Regions from separate parts of the Microbulbifer salipaludis genome, predicted to be linked through region 1. Evidence: predicted binding sites of a transcription regulator. Region 1 holds the regulator's gene; the other holds the start of a gene.
The links. The regulator LexA, encoded in region 1, represses DNA repair genes until DNA is damaged. The targets are predictions, from matches to a motif close to ACTGTNTNTANANACAGT.
Positions count from the first base shown of each region.

Region 2: ruvC (crossover junction endodeoxyribonuclease RuvC) is a predicted target of LexA. The motif match lies at 3,544-3,561, and genes of this name have one in related genera.

Region 1 covers NZ_JAEKJR010000002.1:1,727,036-1,734,528, forward strand. Annotated here, with positions in the region: gene JF535_RS12925 (TetR/AcrR family transcriptional regulator) at 1-610, opposite strand, end outside; gene JF535_RS12930 (DUF6763 family protein) at 881-1,213, shown strand; gene JF535_RS12935 (LOG family protein) at 1,307-1,957, opposite strand; gene lexA (transcriptional repressor LexA) at 2,173-2,781, shown strand; gene JF535_RS12945 (hypothetical protein) at 2,868-3,122, opposite strand; gene JF535_RS12950 (DUF6586 family protein) at 3,241-3,780, opposite strand; gene topA (type I DNA topoisomerase) at 3,844-6,588, opposite strand; gene JF535_RS12960 (hypothetical protein) at 6,861-7,406, opposite strand.
Region 2 covers NZ_JAEKJR010000003.1:218,008-225,500, reverse strand. Annotated here, with positions in the region: gene JF535_RS16215 (HU family DNA-binding protein) at 1-159, opposite strand, end outside; gene JF535_RS16210 (FmdB family zinc ribbon protein) at 472-726, shown strand; gene aspS (aspartate--tRNA ligase) at 805-2,583, shown strand; gene JF535_RS16200 (YebC/PmpR family DNA-binding transcriptional regulator) at 2,682-3,425, shown strand; gene ruvC (crossover junction endodeoxyribonuclease RuvC) at 3,574-4,104, shown strand; gene ruvA (Holliday junction branch migration protein RuvA) at 4,402-5,013, shown strand; gene ruvB (Holliday junction branch migration DNA helicase RuvB) at 5,031-6,050, shown strand; gene ybgC (tol-pal system-associated acyl-CoA thioesterase) at 6,178-6,582, shown strand; gene tolQ (protein TolQ) at 6,586-7,275, shown strand; gene tolR (protein TolR) at 7,296-7,493, shown strand, end outside.

The DNA of each region.
Region 1 (7,493 bases):
GCGCAAGTCGCGCCAGGGTCTCGTCAAGGCTGCTCTCGGCACCGAAGTCTTCCCGAAGGATAGCTTCGATTGCGTCGAAGCTCGACAGGGAAAAGATGGTCGCACCCAACATAAAATACAGCCGCCAGTAGAAGGTAACCGGGTCCACGTGCGGCAACGTATTGGCGAGCAGCCCGGCAAACCGACGGTAGCTGGCCCCATAGCGAGACACAATGAACCTCCGCAGGTGGCCCTGCGACTGGGTGTAGGCGAGGCCCAGCAGCCCCATAAAGCGCTTGGGGTCTCTCCCCTCCTTTGCCAGGCCAGCGAGGGCCACGCGGTAGAGGCTCTCTAGCAAATCATCTACCTGTAACTGCGCACCCGGAGAGGTTTCGAGTTGCGCCTGTCGGCGGCTGAGTTCCTTATCCAGGTTCTCCGTAAATGGGGTCAGAAACCGCTCAAATACCGCCTGTATCAGCTCTTTTTTCGAACCAAAGTGATAATTTACCGCCGCCAGATTAACGCCCGCCGTGCTGGTTATGGTCCGCAGTGAGGTCTCGGTAAATCCGCGTTCGGCAAACAGCACCTCGGCGGCGTCCAGTATACGGTTGACGGTGTCCAGCTGACTCATGTCCTGCTCACAGTTTCAAACTGATAATTAAAACGTTTGTTTAAAGCGAGAGACTAGCATAGTCGCCCCGGCACGGCAGCCCATCTGCATTGCACGGTCGACACAGAATTTGCGCCACTGGTGAAACCGCCCTCGCATCCGCGCGCGCCAAAGTTCCACCGCACGACATTTGCGACCTGCCAGTTACCAAGACCTCCCGCCCCACACTAGATTGAGTTCAGAGGCTCCACTATTGCGAGCCACAGGATATTGACCCGGGAGGGCCACATCATGGCAAGAATTGCTCCTGAAATTGGTAGCTGGTTTGAAAATTTCGACAGTGGCGACTTGTTCGAAGTGGTGGCCGTAGACCACCCATCCCGCACCATTGAAATCCAGTACCTGGACGGTTCACTGGGGGAAATCGACTTCCAGAGCTGGCCAAGATTACCGGTGATCGGCGCCGCGGAACCGGAAAACGCCAATGCCGGCTACGGTATCCTTGCGGAAGAAATGCAGGATGAGGAAGACTCGGGATTCCGCAGCCCGATTCTTTCACCGGTGCAGAGCGCCATCGACCGGCTGGAGGGTGAATCGTATCCGGGAACCGACGATATCTTCTGACGTGAGAACCGGTAACCTCACAACCGACCAGAAACCTGCCCGCCTCGCCCCAGAGAGTTTTCGGCCTTTACAGTGCTGAAAACCGGCGATGAATTACTGAGTCTCCCCGTCACACTCACGGATAAACTCGATAATGATCTGCGCCGCTTCATCGACGGTATCAACCAGTGTGAACAGGCTCAGGTCATCGGCATCAATGCAGCCCCGCGCCAGTACGGTATTGCGCATCCAGTCCACGAGTCCTGCCCAATACTGCTTACCCACCAACACAATGGGGAAGCGCCGCACCTTGCGTGTCTGCACCAGCGTGAGCGCTTCAAACAACTCATCCAGGGTGCCATAGCCCCCGGGCATGGCAATAAAGCCCATCGCGTGTTTGACGAACATAAATTTACGCACAAAGAAATAGCGAAAGTTCAGATTGATATCGAGATAGGCATTGGGCAATTGCTCGTGAGGCAATTCGATACTCAACCCGATGGATTCACCAGACTGGCAAAACGCACCGCGATTACAGGCCTCCATAATCCCCGGCCCACCACCGGTAATCACCGGCACTCCTTCGCAGGCCAGCAATTCCCCGAGGCGTTGCGCCTCCTGATATTCCGCCGCCTGTTCAGGGAACCGCGCACTGCCAAACACGGTGACAGCACCCTTGAGGGTAATCAGCCGCTCGATACCATCCACGAGTTCAGACTGAATACGCAGCACTCGCCATGCTTCGGGCATTTTTGCATCCAGCATATGCCAGCTCCTTATGAATATGCCTGGCGAAGTGCATGGGCGATGTGAGCGATACACACCGAACCCCATACACCAAACCCGCTTACAGTCTAGCAGTTCACGCAATCCACCCAGCGTTTGCGGCCCCGCCAAATCTGTATATAATCACAGCAACTGTATAAAAATACAGACCCCGGGAAATCGGGATGGAAGATCTCGAATAACAGGAACTGCCCATGACAAACCTCACTGCCCGCCAGGCCCAGGTACTTGCGTTGATCAAAACGTATCTGGACGATACCGGTTATCCCCCCACCCGCGCGGAAATTGCCCAGGAACTCGGCTTTCGCTCGCCAAACGCAGCGGAAGAACACCTCAAGGCGCTGGCGCGCAAGGGCGCCATCGAGATGGTGGCCGGTGCCTCCCGTGGTATCCGCATCCCGGACCATCACACCGGCCTGCCCATTGTCGGTCGTGTTGCTGCGGGTAACCCGGTGCTGGCAGAGGAAAATATCGAGGAGTACTGTGAAATTCCCGCCGAGTTTTTCCATCCACCAGCAGATTATCTACTGCGGGTGCACGGCATGAGCATGAAGGATGCAGGTATTCTCGACGGCGACCTGCTGGCGGTGCAGCGGACCGACAACATTCGCAATGGCCAGATCGTGGTGGCGCGCATTGAAGACGAAGTGACGGTGAAGCGATTCAAGCGCCGGGGCAACCAGGCAACGGTTCAGCTGCTGCCGGAAAACGAAGACTTCAATGTGATTGAAGTCGATATGCGCGACCGCAACTTCGCCATTGAGGGGCTGGCGGTGGGTGTGATCCGGCAAAACCCGGTGTGATACGCACGGGGCGGATTACCGCAGACATCCACGCATAAAAAAACAGGGCCTAGGCCCTGTTTTTTATGCGTCTGTATCAACCAGGATCAGTGGATTGTGTGCTCGGTCAAATCCACGTCCTCTTCTTCAAAAGGCTCTGGCTCCAGGGCATTGATCTCCTGCACCGCTTCGATACCCGCCTCCAGCATGGCGCGGGCAATGGTCACTTTGTGCTCACGCAGAAAATCGAGACTCTCGGCAGAAAAATGGATACGCACCAACGGATCATCTTTGTGACCAGCACGCCGCAGCGCCACATCACCATTGGACAACTCGATGATTTCGTAGGTCTCAGAAGACATTCATCTCTCCACTTATCTTCCCGGGAAGCACCAACCACCGGCCGGCGCGATTTGTGGCAGTGTACCACAGGGAAGGGAGATTAATCAGAGGACAGAACCGGATCCAGCCCGGACGGGTTCACCACTCCTGCCCGTGGGCCCGCTGCCGCACCACCAGCTCATTCAGCGCGCGCAGCCACTTCATCAACAGATCCCGGCTAAGGGGCTCAGGAGCCGCTCGGTCAAGCTGCTGTACGGGGATCAGGCTCTGCACACCGATGGCCCCTTCAGACTGGGCCACTTCTGCACCTGCCGGCCGCCACAGAGCCTCCCAGGCCGCCTGCATGCCCTGAAACCAGCTGTCCGGGTTTTCCGACAGGCTCACCAGCTCATTGACTTCGGCACTGAACTTGCCGCGAGCCGACACCAGTTGCGCCAGTGCCTGGGCGGTATCCGGCTCGCCCCCGGCCCGGAACCCGAGCTGGAGCTGCTGCCCCTGCTCGGCGAGAAATGCTTTGTAGGCTCGCCACAGCTGCATCAGCGCCGCTTCCTGCAATGCAGTTTCCCGCAGCGCCTGCTGAGTGTCTGCAACCTCAACCTCGCCCGGGGCTGGAGACTGGAGGATCAGCTGTGCTTTGCGCAATGCCGACGCAACGCTACCGGTATAGGGATTACTCAACCTGCATACTCCCTATTTCTCCCTGTTTCTTACAACGACCTGCTGAGCAGACCAGCCGGCCAATTACTTGGCCGGGGATTTTTTGGTGGTGGCTTTTTTCTTGGCTGGTGCCTTTTTAGCGGCCGCTTTTTTAGCCGGTGCTTTTTTCGCCGCAGCTTTTTTCTTGGCTGGTGCTTTCTTCGCCGGCGCGTCTACCTGCCATTTGCCATCGCGGTAGAAAGCCTTCCAGCCGGTGGCCTTACCCTCTTCCTCGCTCTGGACATACTGCTCCTGAGTTTTGCGGCTGAACCGCACCACGGTATCGCGGCCTTCGTTGTCTTCCGTGGGTGCCGAGAACAGGAAGCTGTACTTGGGATCAATCTCGTCTTTATGTGGCAGCAGTTCCTTCACCAACGGGGCACGGGTCTCGCGGTTTTTCGGGAACTGGCTGGCCGCCAGAAACAGACCGGAGGCGCCGTCGCGCAGAATGTAGGTGTCGTCCACCTTCTCGCAGGGCAGCTCGGGCATGGGCACCGGGTCCATTTTGGGTGGTGCCGGCTGGCCACTCTTCAGCAGCTTGCGGGTGTTTTTGCAGGTCTCGCTGGTACAGCCGAAGTACTTGCCGAAACGGCCGGACTTCAACTGCATATCCGCCCCGCACTTGTCACACTCGATCAGTGGGCCATCGTAACCCTTGATCTTGAAAGTGCCTTTTTCCACTTCAAAGCCGGGGCAATCCGGATTGTTACCGCAGATGTGCAGCTTACGCTGTTCGTCCACCAGATAACTGTCCATTGCCGTGCCGCACTTGCCACAGCGGCGCTTCTCGCGCAGCTGGCGCGTTTCCGCCTCTTCATCTTTATCGGCGTCAACGGCTTCTTCACCAGACACCAGGTTCATGGTGTTGGTGCAGCGCTCCTTGGGAGGCAACGCATAGCCGGAGCAGCCCAGAAAGACGCCGGTTGAACCGGTGCGGATCTGCATATGGCGGCCACACTGGCTGCACTCGATGTCCGTATCCGTGGGCGAATTGCGCCGCATGCCGCCTTCTTTATCCTGCGCCACTTCGAGACGCTTGCTGAAACCGGCATAGAAATCGTTCAGCAGGTCTTTCCAACCCCGCTTGCCTTCTGCAACCGAGTCGAGGGACTCCTCCAGGCTGGCGGTAAAACCGTAGTCCATGAGGTCGGTAAAGCTCTCGCTGAGACGATCGGTGACGATGTCACCCATCTTCTCCGCGTAGAACCGGCGGTTTTCGAGACGCACGTAACCGCGATCCTGGATCGTGGAAATAATGGATGCGTACGTCGATGGACGGCCAATTCCACGCTTTTCCAGCTCTTTTACCAGCGCCGCTTCACTGAAGCGCGCCGGGGGCTTGGTAAAGTGCTGCTTGGGGTCGAGCTTCTTCAGGTTCAGCTTTTCACCGACCTTGATATCGGGCAGCACCAGGTCTTCGTCTTTCTTGCTCTGTGCCGGCGCCACTTTCAGGAAGCCGTCAAAGCGGATGACGCGACCACGGGTGCGCAGCTCGAAGTCCCCTGCCGTAACCACCACAGATGTCGAGGTAAACTGCGCCGGCGTCATCTGGCACGCCACAAACTGCTGCCAGATCAGGGTGTACAGACGCTCAGCGTCGCGTTCCATGCCGGAGAGCATGTTGGGTTTTACCCGCACATCGGACGGACGAATCGCCTCGTGCGCTTCCTGTGCACCCTCTTTGCTGCTGTACCGGTTCGGATTTTCCGGCAGGTACTTGTCACCGTAATTTTCTTCGATGAACTCGCGCACCGAGGACACCGCTTCCGCACTCAGGTTGGTGGAGTCGGTACGCATGTAGGTGATGTAGCCCGCCTCATAAAGCCGCTGGGCCATCATCATGGTTTTCTTTACGCTGAAACCCAGGCGATTACTGGCCGCCTGCTGCAGCGTGGAGGTGATATAGGGTGCGCTGGGCTTGGAGCTGGTGGGCTTGTCATCCCGCGCGCTCACCGTGAAGTCGCTGGACTGCAGCGCGTTCAGCGCCGCCATGGCCTGCTCTTCGTTGGTGGGCTTGAAGGCCTCACCGGCCTGCTTTTTCACTTCCAGGCGCAGGGCGTCAGATTTGGCGGTTTGCGTGTCCGCAAACAGGGTCCAGTACTCTTCGGGAATAAACGCCCGAATTTCCCGCTCGCGCTCGACGACCAGTTTCACTGCCACTGACTGGACTCGGCCAGCAGAGAGTCCGCGCGCGACCTTTTCCCACAACAGCGGGGAAACCATGTACCCCACGATGCGGTCGAGGAAACGACGCGCCTGCTGTGCATTCACCCGGTCGATATCCAGCGGGCCCGGATCCTGGAACGCCTCCTGAATCGCGGATTTGGTGATTTCGTTGAACACCACCCGGCGGTAGCGCTTCTCGTCACCGCCAATGGCTTCCCGCAGGTGCCAGGCAATGGCCTCTCCCTCGCGGTCCAAGTCCGTTGCGAGATAAACGTGGTCAGCGTTGGCGGCGAGCTTGCGCAGTTCATCCACCACCTTTTCCTTGCCAGGCAGGATTTCGTAGTGGGCTTCCCAGTTATGGTCAGGGTCGATCCCCATGCGCCGGATCAGCTGCTCGCGGCTTTTCTTGCGCTTGTAGATCTCTTTCTTTTCGGGAGAAAGCTTGCGGGTTTCCGCAGCGCGGCGCGCGCGCTCCTTGGCGTCCACCGGCTGCTTGCTCGATGCCCCGGTGGGAAGATCCCGGATGTGACCAATGCTGGACTTCACCACAAAGTCTTTTCCGAGATACTTGTTGATCGTTTTCGCCTTCGCCGGCGACTCGACGATGACCAGTGATTTACCCATAAGCTTTTGATTTTTAATAGAAAATTTACTGCTTTCGCACCTGGGGCTGCAGCCGTTTTCAACGGTGCGCTGCGCGAATATATATGCTTCGCCCCCGGTGCGGTCAAGCAAGCGTCACAAATTGATGAGCCAATTGTGTGTTGATTAACCGTCTGTGCCCGGCCCAATGACCAGTGATTCAGTGCTATTGTGCCAGCGCTCGACACGGCCCAGCGGAGGCGCCTGGCCGCGGGCGGTCGCTAAAAAACAGACCACGACGGCAAGGCGCAGCGTCAACGCAGGGAATCGCCCTCGTCGCCGGCCTCTTCCGACCGCGATTGCTGCTGCCGAATCGCTTCTTCTATTACCGGCCGCATGGTATCCAGCGCCTTCTGCAGCGCGGCCAGCCCGCCGTTTCCACTGCGCTCGCGCCACTGCACACCCAGACCACTGTCATTGGCATAGACTGCTGTGGCATCTGCCGGCAACATTTCAAGAAATTCCTTGAGCGGCGGCTTGGCCACCTCCGGAGCTTCACGGCCATTGCGCCAGTCCCACACGCCGTCGAAGTTCATTTCGTGGGGCATGCGCTGCAATTCCAATCCCCAGCCCGTCTGCAGCCGTCGCGGATTGCGCCACTGTGCGGAATACACCGCCGCGTTACCCGTGTCTTGGGATTTCGGCAGCGGCTGCATTTGCACTTTGAGCCCGGAGGCCGCCGCGCGCTGGCGAAGCTCTGCAAGCTTGCGATCCCGGCTGCTGGGTTTCAGCCAGACAACCGGCCCGATCACCAGGGCAATCGCAAATATTATGATGACGATAGGCAGCCAGCTGGCCATGAGCGAAATTCCGTGTCAAATTGAGAATTGAGGCACAAACGACGAACAGACCGCCGCCAACCCCCTGTGCAGGCGCGCATTTCCCTG
Region 2 (7,493 bases), on a different contig from region 1:
CTGGTTCAGAATCTGGGTTTTGGTGTACTTCTCTTTGATCGCAGTCACTTTCTTCTTGGCCGGAGCGGCCTTGGCTGCGGCTTTCTTGGCTGGAGCCTTTTTGGCTGCAGTCTTCTTGGCGGGGGCTTTCTTAGCTGCGGCTTTCTTCTTTGCGGCCATCGTTAGCTTCCTTCTTTATATACGTGTTTTTCCAGTGAAAGTGTGTGTACAACAAGGCTTGCCGGGCTGCTGGGCCAGGGCTTACCCAAGTACTGAGCTGAAGTATATCCAGTTTTTGTCCGCGCGCACGGGGTAAAAACAGAAAAAAAGTGCTTTTTTACAGGGTTTTGCTCGAAAAATGGCCCTCAAATCCCGCTGCGCGCACGGCACCTGGACGGCGGGCGCCCTCAAATTACAGGCTTCTTCTTCCCTCGCAGGTGCTCATGTATAATCTGCGCCCCTTTATATTCAGTGAGATCCGGGTACATCACGATGCCTATCTACGAATACCAGTGCAAGGCCTGTGGCCACCATCTGGAAGCCCTGCAGCGTATGAGCGATGCTCCGCTGAAAGACTGCCCCGCCTGCAACAAGGCGGAACTGAGCAAACAGATCAGCGCGGCCGGCTTTCGCCTGAAGGGCGGCGGCTGGTACGAAACCGACTTCAAAACCGGCAGCAAGAAGAACCTTGCCGGTGATGCCGCCAAATCCAGCAGCGGAAGTGGCACCGAATCCAAAGCCAGCTGAGACATCTGGGCCAAGCTAAGACAGGCGGCATTCAGAACAACCAGCAGAATTGAAACATTACTAAGGGAATAAGACTCCATGCGCACCGACTACTGTGGCGCCCTGCGATCCGCCGATATTGACCGCGAAGTAACCCTGTGTGGCTGGGTAGACCGCCGCCGCGATCACGGGGGAGTCATTTTCATCGACCTGCGCGACCGTGATGGCATCGCACAGGTGGTATTCGATCCGGATGCCGCAGAGCATTTCGAGCTTGCCGACCGTGTGCGCAGTGAGTACGTCCTCAAGGTAACCGGCCGTGTGCGCGCCCGCGCACCGGAAGCGGTGAACCCCAACATGGTGACCGGCGAAATCGAGGTGTACGGCCTGCAGCTGGAAATCCTCAACAGTGCGGAAACCCCTCCTTTCCAGCTGGATGAGCACACCGCGGTGGGCGAAGACGTACGCCTCAAGTACCGCTACCTGGACCTGCGTCGCAACGAGATGCAGCACAACCTGCGCTTCCGCTCGCAGCTCACCACCGCTATCCGCAACTACCTCGATGGTGAAGGTTTCCTCGACATCGAGACCCCGATCCTCACCCGAGCCACCCCGGAAGGCGCGCGCGACTACCTGGTGCCGAGCCGCACCCACGGAGGCAAGTTCTTTGCCCTGCCGCAGTCGCCCCAGCTATTTAAACAGCTGCTGATGGTGTCTGGCTTTGATCGCTACTACCAGATCGCCAAGTGTTTCCGCGACGAAGACCTGCGTGCCGACCGCCAGCCGGAATTTACCCAGATCGATATCGAGACCGCATTCCTCGATGAAAACGCCATCATGTCCATCACTGAGAACATGATTCGCAAGCTGTTCAAAGAGCTGAAAGGGGTGGAGCTGGGTGAATTCCCGCGTATGCCATTCTCCGAAGCCATGGCCAAGTTTGGCTCCGACAAGCCGGACCTGCGTATTCCGCTGGAACTGGTGGACATCAAGGACCTGATGACGGAAGTGGACTTCAAGGTCTTCTCCGGCCCGGCCAACGACCCGAAAGGCCGTGTCACCGCCCTGAAGGTGCCCGGTGGCAACGACAAGCTGACCCGCAAGCAGATCGACGACTACACCAAGTATGTCTCCATCTACGGCGCCAAGGGTCTGGCGTATATCAAGGTGAACGACAAGGCGGATCTGGAAAACGGCCTGCAATCGCCGATCGTCAAGTTCCTGCCGAATGACGTGCGCGGGGCGATTCTCGACCGCCTGCAGGCGGAAAACGGCGACCTGATCTTCTTCGGCGCCGATAAAGGCAAGGTTGTTTCCGAAGCACTGGGCGCGCTGCGCTGCAAGCTGGGTGAAGACCTCAACCTGTACGTGGCCGAGTGGGCGCCGCTGTGGGTGGTGGACTTCCCGATGTTCGAAGAGAACGACGACGGCAGTATCACCGCACTGCACCACCCGTTTACCGCGCCCTCCTGTGCACCGGAAGAGCTGGAGAAAAACCCGCTGGAAGCCCTGTCCCGAGCCTATGACATGGTGCTGAACGGCACCGAGCTGGGTGGCGGCTCCATCCGTATTCACAATCAGGACATGCAGCAGACCGTATTCCGCGCACTGGGTATCAGTGCGGAAGAGCAGCGGGAGAAGTTTGGCTTCCTGCTGGATGCGCTGAAATACGGTGCGCCGCCCCACGGTGGCCTGGCCTTCGGTCTCGACCGGCTGGTGATGCTGATGACCGGCACCGATTCCATTCGCGACGTCATCGCCTTCCCGAAAACGCAGAGCGCGGCCTGTGTAATGACCGACGCACCGGGCGCCGTGGACGCCAGGCAGCTGCGTGAGCTGAGCATCCGTCTGCGCCAGAAAGAAGAGCAAGTGGGCTAAAGTTTCTGAACGTAAACCCCGGCGCGCGCCGGGGTGACCGTGAATTAAAGTAAGCCACCTTTAAGCCAACTTATTGGAGAAAGACCGGAGATTCATCGATGGCGGGACACAGTAAATGGGCCAACATCAAGCACCGCAAGGCGGCCCAGGACGCCAAGCGCGGTAAGATTTTCACCAAGATCATTCGCGAGCTGACCGTGGCCGCGAAGTCCGGGGGCAACCCGGATGACAACCCGACCCTGCGCGCCACCATTGACAAGGCCCTGGGCGCGAACATGAAGCGCGACACCATCGACAAGGCCATTGCCCGCGGCGCTGGTAATGCCGACGGTGACAACTACGAGGCGGTGACCTACGAGGGTTACGGTGTGGGCGGCGTGGCGGTACTGGTGGAGTGCCTGACCGACAACCGCAACCGTACCGTGGCCGAGGTACGCCACGCGTTCACCAAGCGTGGAGGCAACCTGGGCACCGATGGCTCCGTTGCTTATCTGTTTGCGCGCAAGGGCCAGATGTACTTTGAGCCGGGTACCGATGAAGACGCGCTGATGGAAGCCGCCCTGGAAGCCGGCGCCGAGGACATCGAAACCAACGACGATGGCAGCATCGAAGTCACCACCGAGTTTACCGACTACATGCCGGTGAAAGACGCGCTCACCGAAGCCGGTTTCAAGCCGGACAATGCGGAAATCGCCATGATTCCGGCCACCACCATCCCGCTGGACAAAGATGGCGCGGAGAAAGTAATGGCACTGGTGGATATGCTGGAAGATCTGGATGATGTGCAGAATGTGTACACCAATGCTGACATTCCGGAAGAGGTGATGGCGGAGCTCGCGTAGATTCGCCAGATGCCACCACCCAATGCCCCGAATTTCGGGGCATTTTTGTATCTGCCGCCGATATACCCGGCGGTCAGCCTTGACGCCCCGGCGTCGCCTTGGGACACTTCCGCAAACAATTGTATAAATGTACAGGGGGTGGCCCGTCGTGACCCGAATTCTGGGAATTGATCCCGGCTCGCGCAAAACCGGTTACGGCCTCATCGATGTCGAGCGCTCCAGCGCCCGCTATGTGGCGAGTGGGGTGATCAAACTCCCCGATGGCCCACTCCCGGAGCGCCTGAAGCTCATATTTGATGCCGTCAGCCAGATTGCCCAGCAGTATCAGCCGCAGCAGATGGCGATTGAGAATGTGTTTATGTCCAAGAGTGCCGGTTCGGCGCTTAAGCTGGGGCAGGCGAGGGGGGCGGCCATCGTTGCTGCCACCCATGCGGATCTGGCTGTCTCGGAGTACGAAGCACGCAAGGTGAAACAGGCAGTGGTGGGTAACGGTGGTGCGGACAAGCTGCAGGTGCAGCATATGGTCAAAACCCTTTTGAAACTGCCGGCTTCTCCACAGGAAGATGCTGCGGATGCGTTGGCCGTAGCGCTTTGTCATATGCATACGATGCAGACGTTGATTCAAACCTCTGCCGGGAGTCGCACTCGGTTTCGTCGGGGGCGGCTCAGTGTTACTTGAGTTTGGCTTCGGCGGTCCCGCGAAGGTGTCCCCGGTATCGAAGCCTTAGCACTTTAGCGCTGCTTGCTTGGCAATCACCGGGTGTGCTCGGTGGTGTGTGATGGCGAATGACCATGACTCGAAGGCGCTGCTGCCGGTAAAGGTTTGCCAGACCTTCTGCGAGAGGGACCTCGCAGAAGAGCCCCCATGGATGGGTTTACGGCGTGTCTGGCAAACCTTTACCGGCAGTGGCGCCGCCACAAGACTAAGAAAATAGGTGCCACTGGATTCAACCGTGTCATCAAGCCTGGAAAAAGAATGATAGGAAGACTCACCGGAAAACTGGCCGCCGTACAGCCCCCACAATTACTGGTAGACGTACAGGGCGTGGGCTACGAAGTGCTGGCCCCCATGACCACCATCTTTGAATTGCCGCAGTTGGGCGGTAGCGTGCAGCTGCATACTCATCTGGCAGTGTCGGAAACCTCCCAGCAATTGTTCGGGTTTATTCGTGAATCCGACCGGCAGCTGTTCCGTACCCTGATCAAGGTCAACGGCGTTGGTCCGAAAATGGCCCTGGCCATCCTGTCCGGCCTCGATGGCGCCGCACTGGCGCGCTGTGTGGCAGACGACAATATTGGCGCGCTGGTGAAAGTACCCGGCGTGGGCAAGAAGACCGCCGAGCGACTGATCATCGAGCTGCGTGGCAAGCTGACCCCGCAGAGCGGTGACCTGGGTGATATCCCGCTGATGGCTGCCAGCGCCGAGCCACAGGTCGACCATGCCGGTGAAGCGGAGAGCGCGCTGGCCGCGCTGGGTTACAAGCCCACCGACGCCAGCAAGATGGTCGCCCGCGCCGCCAAGGCGCAGCCCGAAGCCGATAGCGCGACCCTGATACGCCTCGCCCTGAAAAGCATGGCCCCTGCATAACGTATTGAGATGACCCTGTGATTGAAGCCGACCGCCTGATCGCCCCCGAACCCATCGGCCCTTCCGGGCAAGAGGAACAGTACGACCGCGCCGTGCGCCCGAAAACCCTGGCCGATTATGTGGGCCAGCCGGTGGTGCGCGAGCAGATGGAAATTTTTATCCAGGCCGCCAAGCTTCGGAAGGAAGCGCTGGACCACACGCTGGTATTTGGTCCGCCCGGGCTCGGTAAAACGACCCTGGCCAACATCATTGCGGCAGAAATGGGCGTGGCGATCAAGACCACGTCCGGGCCGGTGCTGGAGAAAGCCGGCGACCTCGCCGCCATTATGACCAACCTCGAGCCCGGCGATGTGTTGTTCATCGATGAGATCCACCGCCTCAGTCCCCATGTGGAAGAGGTGCTGTATCCGGCGATGGAGGACTACCAGCTGGATATCATGATTGGTGAAGGCCCGGCAGCGCGCTCCATCAAGCTGGATTTGCCGCCGTTTACCCTCGTGGGGGCCACCACCAGGGCGGGACTGCTCACTTCACCGCTGCGGGATCGCTTCGGTATCGTGCAGCGCCTGGAGTTCTACTCGGTAGAAGATCTCACCAGCATCGTCGCCCGCTCTGCCGGGTTGATGGGGGTGGCCATGGACCAGGGCGGGGCCCATGAGGTGGCGCGCCGCGCCCGCGGCACCCCGCGTATTGCCAACCGCCTGCTGCGTCGTGTACGGGATTACGCGGAAGTGAAGGGCAATGGCCACGTGTGCACCGAGACTGCTGACCGCGCACTGAACATGCTCAATGTGGATGCCAGTGGCTTCGATCAGCTCGACCGGCGCGTATTGCTGACCATGATCGAGAAATTCGATGGTGGTCCGGTGGGCGTGGACAGCCTGGCGGCGGCGGTCAGTGAAGAGCGGGATACCATTGAAGATGTACTGGAGCCCTATCTGATCCAGCAGGGTTACCTGGCGCGCACTCCCCGCGGGCGCGTGGTGACGGCACTGGCCTACGCGCATTTCGGTATTCCCGCCCCGGACCGTACCTGACGAACCGGTCGCGATCCTGTAGCATGTCCTGTTGTCGCCGCTGTGTGCCCTTGAAATTGCACCGGCGGCCCCCAAACCGCTATCAACAACAAAAACGCGTCTGCGGTCGGTCATTTAAGGACGGTGTGTGTCAGAACCTTTCTCTATTCCCATTCGCGTCTATATCGAGGATACGGACGCTGGCGGAATCGTCTATTACGTCAATTATTTAAAGTATATGGAGCGCGCGCGCACAGAATTGGTCCGCGCCCTCGGCTATGATAAGCCCGCCATGCCGCAGCAGGGGTTGCTGCTGGTGGTGCATTCCGCTGAGGTACAGTACCGCCGGTCTGCAATACTGGATGATGCGCTGAGAGCCTCTGCCCGTATTGGCAAGCTCGGCCGTGCTGCGATTACCTTCGAGCAGAAAATCTGGCGCGGCGATGAAATTATTTGCGAGGGCGTGGTCAAAGTGGCTTGTGTGGACGATGCCAGCCGCAAACCCTGTGCACTACCTGAAACCATCTATCAAGCATTGAAGGCAGCGAGTTAAGACATGAATGCCGGTGAACAACTTTCTCTTTGGGGCCTGATTTCCAGCGCCAGCCTGCTGGTGCAACTGGTGATGCTGATGCTGTTGCTGGCCTCAGTGATCTCCTGGGTGATGATCATCCAGCGGGGCAGCTATCTGTCGCGGGCGCGCAAGTCCATGATCAACTTCGAGCGCAAGTTCTGGTCGGGTGCAGACCTGAACCAGCTGTTTCGCGATGGCAACGCCGCCGCGGAGAAGGGCAGTATCGACGGGGTCGAGTCGCTATTCCGCGCCGGTTTCACCGAATTCACACGTCTGCGTCAGCAGGGCAAAAGCAGCCCTGCGGCCGTGATGGAGGGTACCGAGCGGGCGATGCGGGTTGCCATGTCGCGCGAGCAGGAGAAGGTAGAAATGAACCTGCCGTTCCTCGCCACTGTGGGTTCCGTCAGCCCCTATATCGGCCTGTTTGGCACCGTATGGGGCATCATGAACTCTTTCCGCGGTCTTGCCACTATGCACCAGGCCACTATTGCGACTGTCGCGCCGGGTATTTCCGAGGCGTTGGTGGCAACCGCCATGGGCCTGTTTGCCGCTATCCCTGCGGTCATGGCGTACAACCGTTACTCCGCCAGGGCGGAGTGGCTGCTGTCCAGCTATGAGACCTTCGCTGAGGAGTTTTCCTCCATCCTTCATCGCAAAGTACACGCTAGCTGAGGCGCGAGGACAGCGAAACCATGAGCAATTTTCGCAAGGCTCCGAAGCGCAAACTGGTCTCCGAGATCAACGTGGTGCCCTACATCGACGTGATGCTGGTGCTGTTGATCGTCTTTATGGTGACCGCGCCCCTGCTGATGCAGGGTGTGAAGGTTGACCTGCCGGATGCCCCCTCCGCACCAATTGAAGATACCGATGACGAGCCTCTGATCGTGTCG